Regions from separate parts of the Paludibacterium sp. B53371 genome, predicted to be linked through region 2. Evidence: riboswitches for the same ligand, from Rfam matches in the RefSeq annotation. Region 2 holds a riboswitch; each other region holds the start of a gene.
The links. A riboswitch is a leader RNA that binds a small molecule or an ion and turns the genes downstream of it on or off. The one in region 2 is predicted to bind cobalamin.

Region 1: linked by a shared signal. The riboswitch ahead of JNO51_RS03620 (energy-coupling factor ABC transporter permease) and the one ahead of JNO51_RS16165 (TonB-dependent receptor) in region 2 are both predicted to bind cobalamin.
Region 3: linked by a shared signal. The riboswitch ahead of JNO51_RS08650 (cobaltochelatase subunit CobN) and the one ahead of JNO51_RS16165 (TonB-dependent receptor) in region 2 are both predicted to bind cobalamin.

The regions. Positions count from the first base shown of each region.
Region 1 covers NZ_CP069163.1:759,711-763,642, forward strand. Annotated here, with positions in the region: gene pelF (GT4 family glycosyltransferase PelF) at 1-125, shown strand, start outside; gene pelG (exopolysaccharide Pel transporter PelG) at 125-1,495, shown strand; cobalamin riboswitch at 1,602-1,815, shown strand; gene JNO51_RS03620 (energy-coupling factor ABC transporter permease) at 1,947-2,612, shown strand; gene JNO51_RS03625 (hypothetical protein) at 2,614-2,952, shown strand; gene cbiQ (cobalt ECF transporter T component CbiQ) at 2,953-3,732, shown strand; gene JNO51_RS03635 (energy-coupling factor ABC transporter ATP-binding protein) at 3,751-3,932, shown strand, end outside.
Region 2 covers NZ_CP069163.1:3,384,374-3,388,305, reverse strand. Annotated here, with positions in the region: gene JNO51_RS16180 (type III pantothenate kinase) at 1-701, shown strand, start outside; gene JNO51_RS16175 (SPOR domain-containing protein) at 698-1,570, shown strand; gene JNO51_RS16170 (histidine phosphatase family protein) at 1,613-2,224, opposite strand; cobalamin riboswitch at 2,295-2,498, shown strand; gene JNO51_RS16165 (TonB-dependent receptor) at 2,630-3,932, shown strand, end outside.
Region 3 covers NZ_CP069163.1:1,800,620-1,804,551, reverse strand. Annotated here, with positions in the region: gene JNO51_RS08650 (cobaltochelatase subunit CobN) at 1-2,111, opposite strand, end outside; cobalamin riboswitch at 2,265-2,450, opposite strand; gene cobD (threonine-phosphate decarboxylase CobD) at 2,568-3,560, opposite strand; gene cbiB (adenosylcobinamide-phosphate synthase CbiB) at 3,553-3,932, opposite strand, start outside.

The sequences.
Region 1 (3,932 bases), 1.0 Mb from region 2:
CAGCGCAACGTGCGGGCATCGCCCGGGTGGAGCGCTATTACACGCAGGCGCAGATGATTGGCAGCTATCGTGAACGCTATGAACGCTTGCTGGCGATGCCGCCGGATGGCGGGGAGGGGCGCTGATGGCCGGTATCGGATTTGAATTGCGCAAGATGCTGCGGCGTAATTCGCTGGCAGGCCTGTTGCAGGCGTATACCTATGCCGGCCTGATCAGTGCCGGTCCGTGGATGCTGTCCATCGTGGGCATCCTGCTGATCGGTGTGCTCAGCCTGCCGTTTGTGGTCCCGACCTTTCTGATTGCCCAGTTCCAGGTGTCCGTCACCTATCTGATCGCCGGCAGTCTGGTGCTGACCGGTCCGTTCCAGCTGGCCTATACCCGCTTTACCGCCGACCGCCTGTTCGAGAAGCGGCAAGATCTGGTGCTGTCGAATTTTCACGGCGTCGTGCTGCTGATCAATCTGGGCGCGTTGCTGTTTGGCGTGCCGACCATTCTGTGGCTGTTCCACGGTACATCCGGGGTGTATCGCCTGTTCATGCTCAGCGGCTTCGTGATCCTGGCCAATATCTGGATCGCCGCCATTTTCCTTTCCGGTCAGAAACGGTACATGCATATCCTGCTGGTATTCCTGATCGGTTACGGCGCCACCGTCGTGGGCTCGCTGCTGCTGAATACCCATGGTCTGGAGGGGCTGCTGGCCGGCTTCGTGCTCGGTCAGTGCGTGCTGCTGTTCGGTCTGCTGTTGCTGATCTACCGTGAGTTTCCCGGCCGTCTGTTCATTTCGTTTGAAATGTTCCACAAGGCCCATCGCCATACCGCGCTGATGTGGATCGGTCTGCTGTACAACCTGGGTATCTGGGTGGACAAGCTGATGTTCTGGTATGCCCCGGCCACCGGTCAGGCGGTGATCGGCCCGCTGCATGCCTCGATCATTTACGATATGCCGGTCTTTCTGGCCTATCTGGCGATCATTCCCGGCATGGCGGTGTTCCTGATGCGCATCGAAACCGATTTCGTCGAGTATTACGATGCCTTCTATAGCGCGGTCCGGGAAGGCGCTTCGCTGCAGCATATCGAGAATGTCCGCAACGGCATGGTCGATGCCCTGCGTACCGGGCTGTACGAGATCGTCAAGGTGCAGTCGATTGCGGCCATCCTGTTGTTTGCCAGCGGCGCCGAGCTGTTGCGCTGGCTGGGGATCTCGGTCCTGTACCTGCCGCTGTTGCAGGTCGATGTGATTGCCGCCAGCCTGCAGGTGGTGTTCCTCGGCATCATCAACATTTTTTTCTACCTCGACAAACGTCGCGTGGTGCTGGCGGCGACCAGCGGTTTTTTGTTGCTCAACATGCTGCTGACGGGAATCACCTTGCAACTCAACCCCGCCTGGTATGGCTATGGGTTTGCCGGAGCCATGCTGATTGCGGTGGTGATCGGGCTGGCGGCGCTGGATCGCAAGCTGGAGCGGCTTGAGTACGAAACCTACATGCTGCAGTAAGCGCAACTGGCTACATTTGTGCGTTGGACTTGACCTGACTCCGCGCGGCTTGTTTGACAAAGGGGTATACTGCGAAGCTATTTTATGTCGGACGACACGTCGTCCTGACATGACAATTGATCCAGGTGCTCTGACCCATGTCCATGGGAGGAGTGAAACGGGAAGCCGGTGACGCTGCCATGCAGCCAGTCCGGCGCAGCCCCCGCTGCTGTAGGCCTGACGAATCTGCCACATGCCACTGTGCCGCTTTGCGGTGCGGGAAGGCCGGCCGAGGAGGATGAAGGCGAGCCAGAAGACCGGCCTGGGTCATCGGTAGTGCCAATCTCTGGGGTGGGGAACGGTTCTGCGGTTGTGCGCCTGCGACTTCGGTGTGTGGCTCCGGATCGGATTTCCCTTGGTGATTGGCCGGCTTGGATCCGCCGGATCCGTTCTTCGCAAGGGAGAGCAGTTCATGCACATTGAAGATGGCATCCTGTCACCACAGGCATGCGCAGTCTGGTACGCGGCGACCGCCGTGTTCGTCGTTCCCGGGATTTATCAGATCAAACGCAAGGTACAGGAAAACCTGTCCTATAAGCCGTTCCTGGCCATGATCGGCGTGGCGGTCTTCGTCATTTCCGCCATGCACTTGCCGGTGCCGGTGACCGGATCATGCTCGCATCCTTGCGCCACGGCGCTGGCGGCGATTCTGGTCGGGCCCTGGGCGTCCGCGGTCATCTCCACCATCGTGCTGTTCTTCCAGGCAATTTTCCTTGGTCATGGCGGTATCACCACGATTGGCGCAAATACTTTCTCGATGGGGATCGCCGGCGCCCTGTCCGGCTATGTGCTGTGGAAAAGCCTGCGCGCGCTGAATTGCCCGCTGTGGCTGGCCGCCGGCCTGGCCGGGGTGGTCGGTGACCTGATGACTTATCTGGTCAGTGCCTTCGAGCTGGCCTGGAGTCTGCACGGCAATATGCCGCTGCTGACCCAGTGGATGATTTTCTTCATGGGTTATGCCCCGACCCAGTTGCCCCTGGCCCTGGCCGAGGGGGTGTTTACCGCCGTCGTGCTGCAGGCGATGGCCAGCCGCCGGCCCGATCTGTTGCCCGGCATCCTCGTCAGCAAAGGAGCCTGAGATGTCACATCCCGCACGCGATCTGTCGCAGAACCGTTTCTTCGATGGCTTTACCCGCTGCATGCTGGCCGTGATGTGTGCCTTGCTGCTGTTCATCTTTGTCTCGGCACGCTATATGAGTGCACACCAGATGGAAGCCGCCGGCACGGATGATCATGTGAATAACCTGGCGACCCAGGTCACGCAGCGCGATCATCATCCCTTCCTTGAGCTGCCGGGCGATGCCCAGGTCGGCGCTTTCTCGGTTGCCAACTTCTTTGCCGGTCTGATTGTCGGCTATCACTGGCTGCGGCTTTTCGGGCGGCGTGAAGGTCAGTGCCGTTGTCAGCAGGAAGACTGAGTGGTCAGCCTGGCACGCCATGATGCCGTCGCTGCCTCGGCCGCGGCCGGGGCAGATGGCCGCATCAAGACCCTGTTGTTGCTGGCGGCGGTCGTCGTGGCCTCGACTTTGCGGCATGGTGTGCTGGCGCTCGCGCTGTGGCTGGGGGCGCTGGCGCTGTTCGCGCTGCTGGGGCTCAACGGGCGCGATTTGTGTCGTCGTCTGCTGATGCCGCTGGGTATTGCCTGGGTGGTGCTGCTCAGTGTCATGCTGACGCGCGGCAGTCAGGTGCTGTGGCAAGTCCCGCTCTGGGGCTGGACGCTCAGGGTGTATGCCGAGGGGCTACAATACGGCGGCTTGCTGTTCCTGCGCATCATGGCTGCCGTGACCCTGGCGGCGCTGCTGGCGATGACGACCCCGATGGTGGAGATTCTGGCGACCCTGCGGCTTTGTCGAGTGCCGCTCATCATGATCGAGCTGGCTGAGATGATGTACCGCTACCTGTTCATTCTGCAGGACACCGCACAGACCATGCGGCGGGCGCAATTGAGCCGCCTGGGGGCCGAGGCCGGCTGGCTTGGGCGTGTGGCCGATGTCGGCCGGCTGGCGGCCAGCATTCTCATCAAGTCGCTGGATCGCAGCACGCGCATCTATCAGGCCATGCTGGCGCGCGGCTATGACGAGAACAGTCCGGTCATGACGCACTTCCGTTCGGCCATCTCCCGGCGGGATTACTATGTCGGCCTGCTTGGCCTGTGCGCACTGAGCTTGCTGGCTTTTTTCAATTACTGGCTGGGTTGACCACCGATGACACACCCCATGATCGAGCTGAATCAGGTCAGCTACACCTATCCCGATGGCTGTCAGGCCCTGCATCAGCTGGATCTGTCGATTGCTGCCGGTGAACGGGTGGCGGTGCTTGGCCCCAACGGCGCCGGCAAGTCGACCCTGTTCCAGTTGTTCAACGGTCTGTTGCTGCCGAGCTCGGGACAGGTGACCGT
Region 2 (3,932 bases):
ATGCCGGCAATACCCGCATCAAGTGGGCGGTGTATCAGGGCGAGCAATGTCTGGCACAGGGGGCGCTGGAGCATCAGGCCATTGAAACCCTGTCGGCGCAGCTGGCGTCCTTTTCGCTGGCCCGCGCCTATGGTGCCGCCGTGGTGCAGCCCGAAGTTTGTCATCGCATCGAACAGCAACTGCCGTGTCCGCTGCAGTGGGTCGAGACAGCCGTGGTCACCGCCGGGGTACGCAATCATTATGTCGATCCGCGCCAGATGGGGGTGGATCGCTGGCTGGCCGTGCTGGCGGCCCGCCGTCTGGTGCAGGGCGATGTGGTGGTGGCCAGTGCCGGCACCGCGCTGACCGTCGAGGCGCTCACCGCCGAGGGGGACTACCTTGGCGGCCTGATCATGCCGGGCTATCGTCTGATGCTGGATGCACTGGCAAAGAACACTGCGCGGCTGGATCAGCCCGCCGGGCAATGGTGCGATTTTCCACAACAGACAGCCGATGCGCTGGCCAGCGGGGCACTGGATGCCATGGCCGGCGCCATCGGGCGGCTGCGGCTGCGGCTGGCGCAGCATACCGGTCGTCCGCTGGCGCCGTTGCTGCTCAGTGGCGGGGATGCCGGCAAAATCGCCCCGCTGCTCGCAAGCCCCTGTGAGATCGTGGATAATCTGGTACTTACCGGTTTATTAGAAGTGGCGGACAAGACATGAAGTGGTTTCTGGGCCTGGTCGTGGCATTGAATCTGTTTGTCGGCGTGGTGGCCTTGCTGCGCCAGCACGATCCCGTGGATATCCACAGCCATGAAGTCTCACCCGAGCAACTGAAGGTATTGCCGGCCGGCTGGCAGCCGCAGGCGTCGGCAGCCATGGCCGCCTCGGCGCCCTTCGTGGCCTCGGCACCCCTGACCCTGACCCAGACGGTCACTTCGCCGCTCGGCAAGGCCGCATCGGCCCCGGCGGCCTCGGCGCCGACTGCCAAGTCCGCCGTGTCGCCCAAGGGTGACAAGCCTGCTGCCAAGGCACCCGCCCAAAATGACAAGTCCGCCGCGCACGACAAAGCCAAGGTTGCCTCGGTGCCGGCCGCCCATGCCGGCGAGCCGGTGGCCCGCCAGTGCGCCCAGTGGGGTGGCCTGAGCCAGGCGCTGCTGGATCGTGTGAAGGGCGGCTTGCCGACGCTGCGTCTCAAGTCGGCGCAAATGCACAGCCAGCTGGTGGACGACAGCAGTGCGACAGGCGGTAATCTGCGCTACTGGGTTTACATCCCGGCCAAGCTGGCCAGCAGCAAACTGTCCGGTGAGTTGGCGCAAAAGGGATTCGACAACTACGTGGTGCAGAACGAAGGCGACTTCAGGGGGGCGTTGTCGCTGGGCCTGTTCGGCAAGCAGGAGGGGGCACAGGCACTGGTCGACAAACTGAAGAAGGCCGGCTACCCGAAGGCCGAGATCCAGGCTCGGGGCAAAACCCAGCTGACCCGTCTGGATTTCAGCGATCTGAGCGACAGCCAGTTCAAGGCGCTCGGTGCGCTGCAACAGCGCCTGACGCCGGGCATTGCCCTCAAGACCGTCGCCTGCGGACGATAGGCGATCAGGTGATCAGCAGGGGCGGAGCGATCCGCCCCTTTTTCATGCCGCTCCGCCGCCCAATGGCGCGTCCAGTCGCATCAGATAGGCCGGATGATCCTGCAGAATCGACAATTGCACGAAGCCGCCGGGCTGAACCGTGATCAGCCGTGCCACACTCCGTTCCATTTCCAGTAATTCCGCCAGCAGGATGGTAATCACCGGTGCATGGGTCACCAGCACGCGGTGACAGCCGCGCGAGGCGGCGATCCAGGCAGAAAAGCCGCTGAGCACGCGGGTATGGAAGGCTTCCGGCGATTCGCCGCCGGGTGGCGTCAGTTCGCCCTGGCGCCATTGCGCCTCCCAATTCGGTGTCTGTTCGCCCAGCTCGCTCAGCGGCACGCCTTCCCATTCCCCCAGATCCTGTTCGGAAAAACGCTCATCCACCTTGAGGGGGACCGAGGCGGCCAGCGCGCGCCGGACGGCGAATTCGCGGCAACGATTGAGCGGGGAGGTAGCCATGCAGGAGACCGGCGCCAGGGCGGCGATTTGTTGCCAGCTGCGGTCCATCATGGCACTGCCTGCTTCGGTCAGCGCTGCCTCGCGCTGGCCGGTCAGCAGGTTCTGGTGGTCGATGTCGCCGTGACGCAGCAGCGTCAGCGTATAGGGGTTCATGGCAGATCTGTCAGGTTTGACAAAGGCTTATGACCTTATTCCAAGTCAAGTTTTCTGGCAACCACAAACGGGTATAATGCCGCCGTCAGGTGCTTGCCAGCCAGTCGGCCAGGCGAGTGAAACGGGAAGCCGGTGCAAGACCGGCGCTGCCCCCGCAACGGTAAGGTCCGGCGTGTCCCTACGCCAGGGCTTCGCAACCAGCCACTGCCCTCGGGCGGGAAGGCGCGAAGCCAGTGACCAAGCCCGGAGACCGGCCTGGCCAGGGTGTGAGTGGATGCACACCCCACAATGCTTGGCGTATCGCGGGGAAGCGATCACACAGCCTGTATGCCTGCCGGTGTCATTCTGTCGTGCTGTTGTCCTTGGCGTGCCGCAATAAAAATGTTTTTACGGATGACAGAGAACATGTTCCAACTCAGACACGGTGTCGCCCTGGTCGCGCTTTGCTTTGCCGGCGCTGCCCTGGCCGATGATCTTCCCGAATTCAATGGTGGTGACGTGGTTGTGACCGCCAGTGGTGTACCGCAGACACGTGGCGTGGCGCCGGTCAGCGTTAGCGTGATTACCGCGCAGGATATCGCCAACAGCAGTGCCCGCACGGTGCAGGAAGTGCTGTCCTCTGCTGCCGGGATCAATGTAATTAATATGGGTGGAACCTCCTCTCAGGTTGATTTGCATGGATTTGGCATAGGCGGTATCAGCAATACGCAGATTTTGGTCGATGGCGTGAAACAGAATACCAATGATCTTGCCGCCCCTGACCTGAGCTATATTCCTTTAGCCAGTATTGAGCGTATCGAAGTTGTGCGTGGCAGTGGCGCCGTTCAGTATGGGAGTGGTGCAACTGGGGGGGTGATAAATATCATCACCACCGCAGGTTATCCAGAGAAGTCATCGGTGAGTCTGACTCAGATGTTTGGCAGTTTTAACACACGTCAAACAGATGCCCATTTCAATTTGGCAGGGGTACGCTTCAGCCTGGACGGTTATGGCCAGTCTTTGAAAACTGACCATTATCGCCTTAACAATGATGAACGCAGGGACGCAGGTGGTTTGGGGCTAAATTGGAAGCTCGACGATGGCAAAGTGCGCCTGTATGTCCGCTCTAGTAGCGATAGTGAGCGACTACCAGGTCCTGTGTATGTGCAGCCAGCAAACGGCGTGAATCAGTTTAATACTAATCCGACTATCTCGAATAAGTTGTATGACAATGGCTTTGTTAAAAATAATGAGGTTGGCGTGCAGGGTGATCAAGCCATAGGTCTTGGCCGTCTCTATTTCCAATTGGCCTCACGTGATAAACGTACGGATTCGACTTATGGGCCGAATAGCTTTTCTCATACAACTAGTTGGTGGTCGGACCAACGGTTGCTGACTGAAGATAGTGGCAGCCTACGTTATGTCCTGCCTTTTGCTGTGGATAATCGTGTCACAATCGGTACCGACTGGATGTTCGGGAATGCTACGGATAACTCTAATAATCTGCCAAATGCATTTCCCTATCTCAGCTCGACATCTTCCAAGCAACGACATCAGGCACTGTTTTCTGAAGCAGAGTTAGGTCTTTGGTCTGGCGCGCGTATCACCATCGGTGGTCGCGTCCAACGTGTAGATGATCTTGTTCATAACACCAATACTTATGCAACCTTTGGTTCGACCACAGATCTGGAGCTGCATGCATGGCAGTTGGGTATGAGGCAGGCATTAG
Region 3 (3,932 bases), 1.6 Mb from region 2:
GGGTGGCCATGGTGATGGCCGTGAGCAGCGTGCGGTTTGCCCGCCGGACGGTAGTGGGCCGCCCCCTTGACCGGGGTGCGGTAGCCGCTGCTGGCTGCGGTGGCGGGCCTGAGCGGCGGGTGGGCATGGTCATGATCGTGGTCATGACCATGCGCCAGCATGGCGCCCAGGTCAGCATCCAGCTTGGCCTCCTTGATCAGATCCCAGATCTGCTGCTGCAGGATCGGCAGCTTGGATGGGTCCAGCATTTCCACCTGGTAGTACTCGTCGACCAGCTGAGTCAGCTGTGCCAGCGGTCCATAGGTGTCTGCCGTGGTCATCGGTGGCGTCAGATGGTCGATGATGACGGCGTGGGCGCGGCGCTTGGCCTGCGAGCCTTCGCCCGGATCATTCAGGATGAAGGGATAAAACAGCGGCATGTCACCCAGAACGGCATCGGGGAAGCAGTCTTGTGACAGACCTACGCCTTTGCCGGGCAGCCATTCCAGCGTGCCGTGCTTGCCGACATGCACGATGGCATCAGCCTGCCATTCGTCGCGCAGCCAGCAATACAGAGCGTAGTAGTGGTGGGTCGGCGGCAGGTCCGGGGTGTGATAGATGGCATCCGGATCCATGCCGTAGCCGCGCGGCGGTTGCAGGGCGACAAAGGCATTGCCGAACTGCATGCCCGAGAAGTAAAGCTGCTCCTGATGCACATAGGCCGTACCGGGGGCCTCACCCCAGCGCTGGTTCATGCGTTGTTGCAGCGAGGCGGGCAGTTCGGCGAACCATGCTGCGTAGCGTGCCGCCGGCACCCGCGCAATCGCCTGCATCATCTGGGTACTGGTCAGGTAGTCCTGGTCGTAGGCTCCCCGGTCAATCAGCTGGTGCATCAGGCTGGTGCTGTCTGCCGGCAGTCCCTCGACCTGATAGCCATGGGTCTGCATGGCTTGCAGGATGGCCCAGAGCGAGGCGGGGGAGTCCAGGCCGACGGCATTGCCGATCTGTGCCGCCTTGCTATTGGAGTTGGTGAAGATGAAGGCGATGCGTTTCTCGTGCGCCGGGGTGGTGCGCAGCCTGACCTGACGTGCCACGATGCCGGCCAGACGGCGGACCCGGTCGGGCACCGGGGCATAGCTGGTTTCGCTGCTGGCCTGATCGGCATGCGCCTCCTTGAAGGAAACCGGCACGCTGATCAGTCGGCCGTCAAACTCCGGCAGTGCCACGTTCATGGCGGTGTCCAGCGGGTTGAGGCCGCGGTCGGCTGCGAGCCACTGCGCCTCGGTCATATTGCTGGTGATGGCTTGCAATACCGGCACATCCAGTTGCTCAAATGCGCTCACCGACCAGCCTGCCTGGGTCGCACCGTCAGGGTTGACTTCGCCGATGGCAAAGGAGGTGGTGTTGACCAGCGCCTCGATCGGCTCGGCCAGCAGATCATTGAGCGCCGCCGGCAGTCCTTGCTCGCCCGGCGTGCGCAGCGAGGCGGTAAACAGTGGCAGGGTGTTCAGCTGGCGCTCGTGCAGGGCATCGATCAGGGCATCGACAAAGCGGGTATTGCCGGACAGCCAGTGGGCGCGATAGAACACCAGGCCGACGGTCGGCCATTGGGGGTTGCGGATGGCGCGCCAGTCATCCAGCGTTGCCAGGGCGCCCAGTTCCGGATGGTACAGGCCGTGGTCCGGCAACGTGAGCGGCTCGGCATAGCCATGACCGGTCATCAGCAGGCGGTCGGAGAGACAGCGCAGCATGTGAGCCAGATTGTCGCTGCCGCCAGCCTGCAGATAAGCGTTGATTTCCTGTTGCAGCCCGTGGCCGACATTGCACAGGGCGGTCAGGTCCGGGTCGGGCTCGCCGGTGCCGCTGATGATCACCAGATGGTGATGGTGCTGGCGGATATGGGTCAGCAACAGGTCGAAGCCGGCGATGGCTTCGGCGCGGCCCAGGACGCGTACCACGAAGACGCTGGTGTCGCGCAAAGGGCCGTTCAGCAACTGCTGCATGGCCTCAGCACTGTCGATGGCTTGCAGGTTGATGCCGTTGACGGCGACAAAGTCGGCGGGCAGCGGGGCGCGCAGCAGGGCGGACAGATCAGTGCCGGCGTGGCTCAGCAGGGCAATGCCGTGACTCATGCCACACCTTCGGCAGCATGGACGGACAGGAAATGGTAGCGGTGCATCGGCGCCCTCGGATGACGTTGTGTCGTCGAGAGCGAGGGCAGCAGTCTGGGGAGAATGGTCCGGTCTGCATGCTTGTCCACCAGTACACCCCGACTGGTTCTAGCTCACGTCGACAAGTCTGACGGCCGGTCTCCTGGCTCGCGCGTCATCGCCTTGAATCGCCTTCCCGGTCGGATGCCCGGTGGCAGTGGATTCAGACTCTTCGCTTACAGTTGCGGGGGCAGCTGCGGCATTGAACCGCATTCCCGTTTCACCCGTTGCAACACGGGCACCGTCATGTAAAGGGCGAATATTACGTGATGAATGGGTAACTTTGGTAAAAAAATGAACAAAGTTTGACTTAGGTCGGGATAGGAGGGGGGAGTATCCTCCGGCGGCACAGGCAATCGTTTGCCTGTGCCGCCGGCGTTAGCTTTTGACCAGGGTGAAGCTGGCCAGCGCCTGATCCAGTCGCGCCCAGTCACTTTCTTGCGCTGGCAGACCGAAACGCAGGCTTGGCGGCGCGTCGAATAAGCGGGTGAGGATGCCCTGGCTGGCCAATTGCCGATGCAGCATGGCCGCTTGCGGATGGCACACCCACTGGAATAGCGGCGTGGACCCGCCTGGCGCCAGGCCATGCCGGCGCAGCAGCGTGGCCAGCCGGTCACTTTCGGCCGGCAGGCGCTGGCGCATGGCCGCCTGCCAGGCCCGGTCCTGCAAGGCCATTCTGACGGCCTGGCGTGCCGGGCCGGCCAGGGTCCAGGGGCCGAGCTCGTCCTGCAGTGCCTCGATCAGCGCTGGCCAGGCAAAAACAAAGCCGGCGCGCGCGCCGGCCAGGCCAAAGAATTTGCCGATGGAGCGCAGGATGATCAGGCCGGGCTGTCCAGCCAGCGGCAGCAGGCTGCGTTCCGGTGTGACGTCGAGGAAGGTTTCATCCAGCACCAGCCAGCCGTCGCGTTGACGCAGGCGCGCATGCCATTCGCGCAGTTGGGCCGGCTCGGGCAGCCAGCCGGTCGGATTGTTGGGGGTGCACAGCTGCAGCACGTCCACTTGCGGCAGCGCGGCATCAATGTCTTCCGGTGCCAGGCGCAGAACATGGTGTCCCTGCTTTTGCCAGGCGTACGGGTGTTCTGCGTAGGTCAGTGTCAGCATGCCGACCCGGCAGGGCGGGCGCAGGCGCGGCAGGGTCTGGATGGCGGCTTGCGAGCCGGCCACGGCCAGTGGTTGTGGCGCCGCGTAGAAGTCACTGGCGGCTTGCTCCAGACCGTCGTCCAGCTCCGGCAGGCGCTGCCAGCTACTGGCCTCGATGGCCGGAACAGGCCAGCCATGCGGGTTGAGGCCGGTCGAGAGGTCGACCCAGTCTTCCAGGGCGATACCGTATTGTCGCGCGGCGGCGCGCAGTCCCCCTCCGTGCTTAAGCATGCCAGCCTCCCCAGCACAATGCGGCCAGCAGTCCCAGCAGTCCCCAGGCCCACATGCCGCGCCGGACCAGGGCGACGGCGCGGCGGATGTCGGCCATTTCTGGCTCGCGCCCGGCGCCGAGGGCGGGGCGCGCCTTGATCTTGCCGTGGTATACCGCCGCGCCGCCCAGCGAGAGATTCAGGGCGCCGGCGCCGGCGGCCATGACCGGCCCGGCATTCGGGCTGTACCAGGTCGAGGCCTGTGCCATCCAGCAGCGCCAGCCGACACGGGTGTTGCCCAGCAGGACATAGGTCAGCGCGGTCAGTCGCGCCGGAATCAGGTTCAGCAGGTCATCGAAGCGTGCCGCGGCCCAGCCGAAGTACTGGTAGCGCT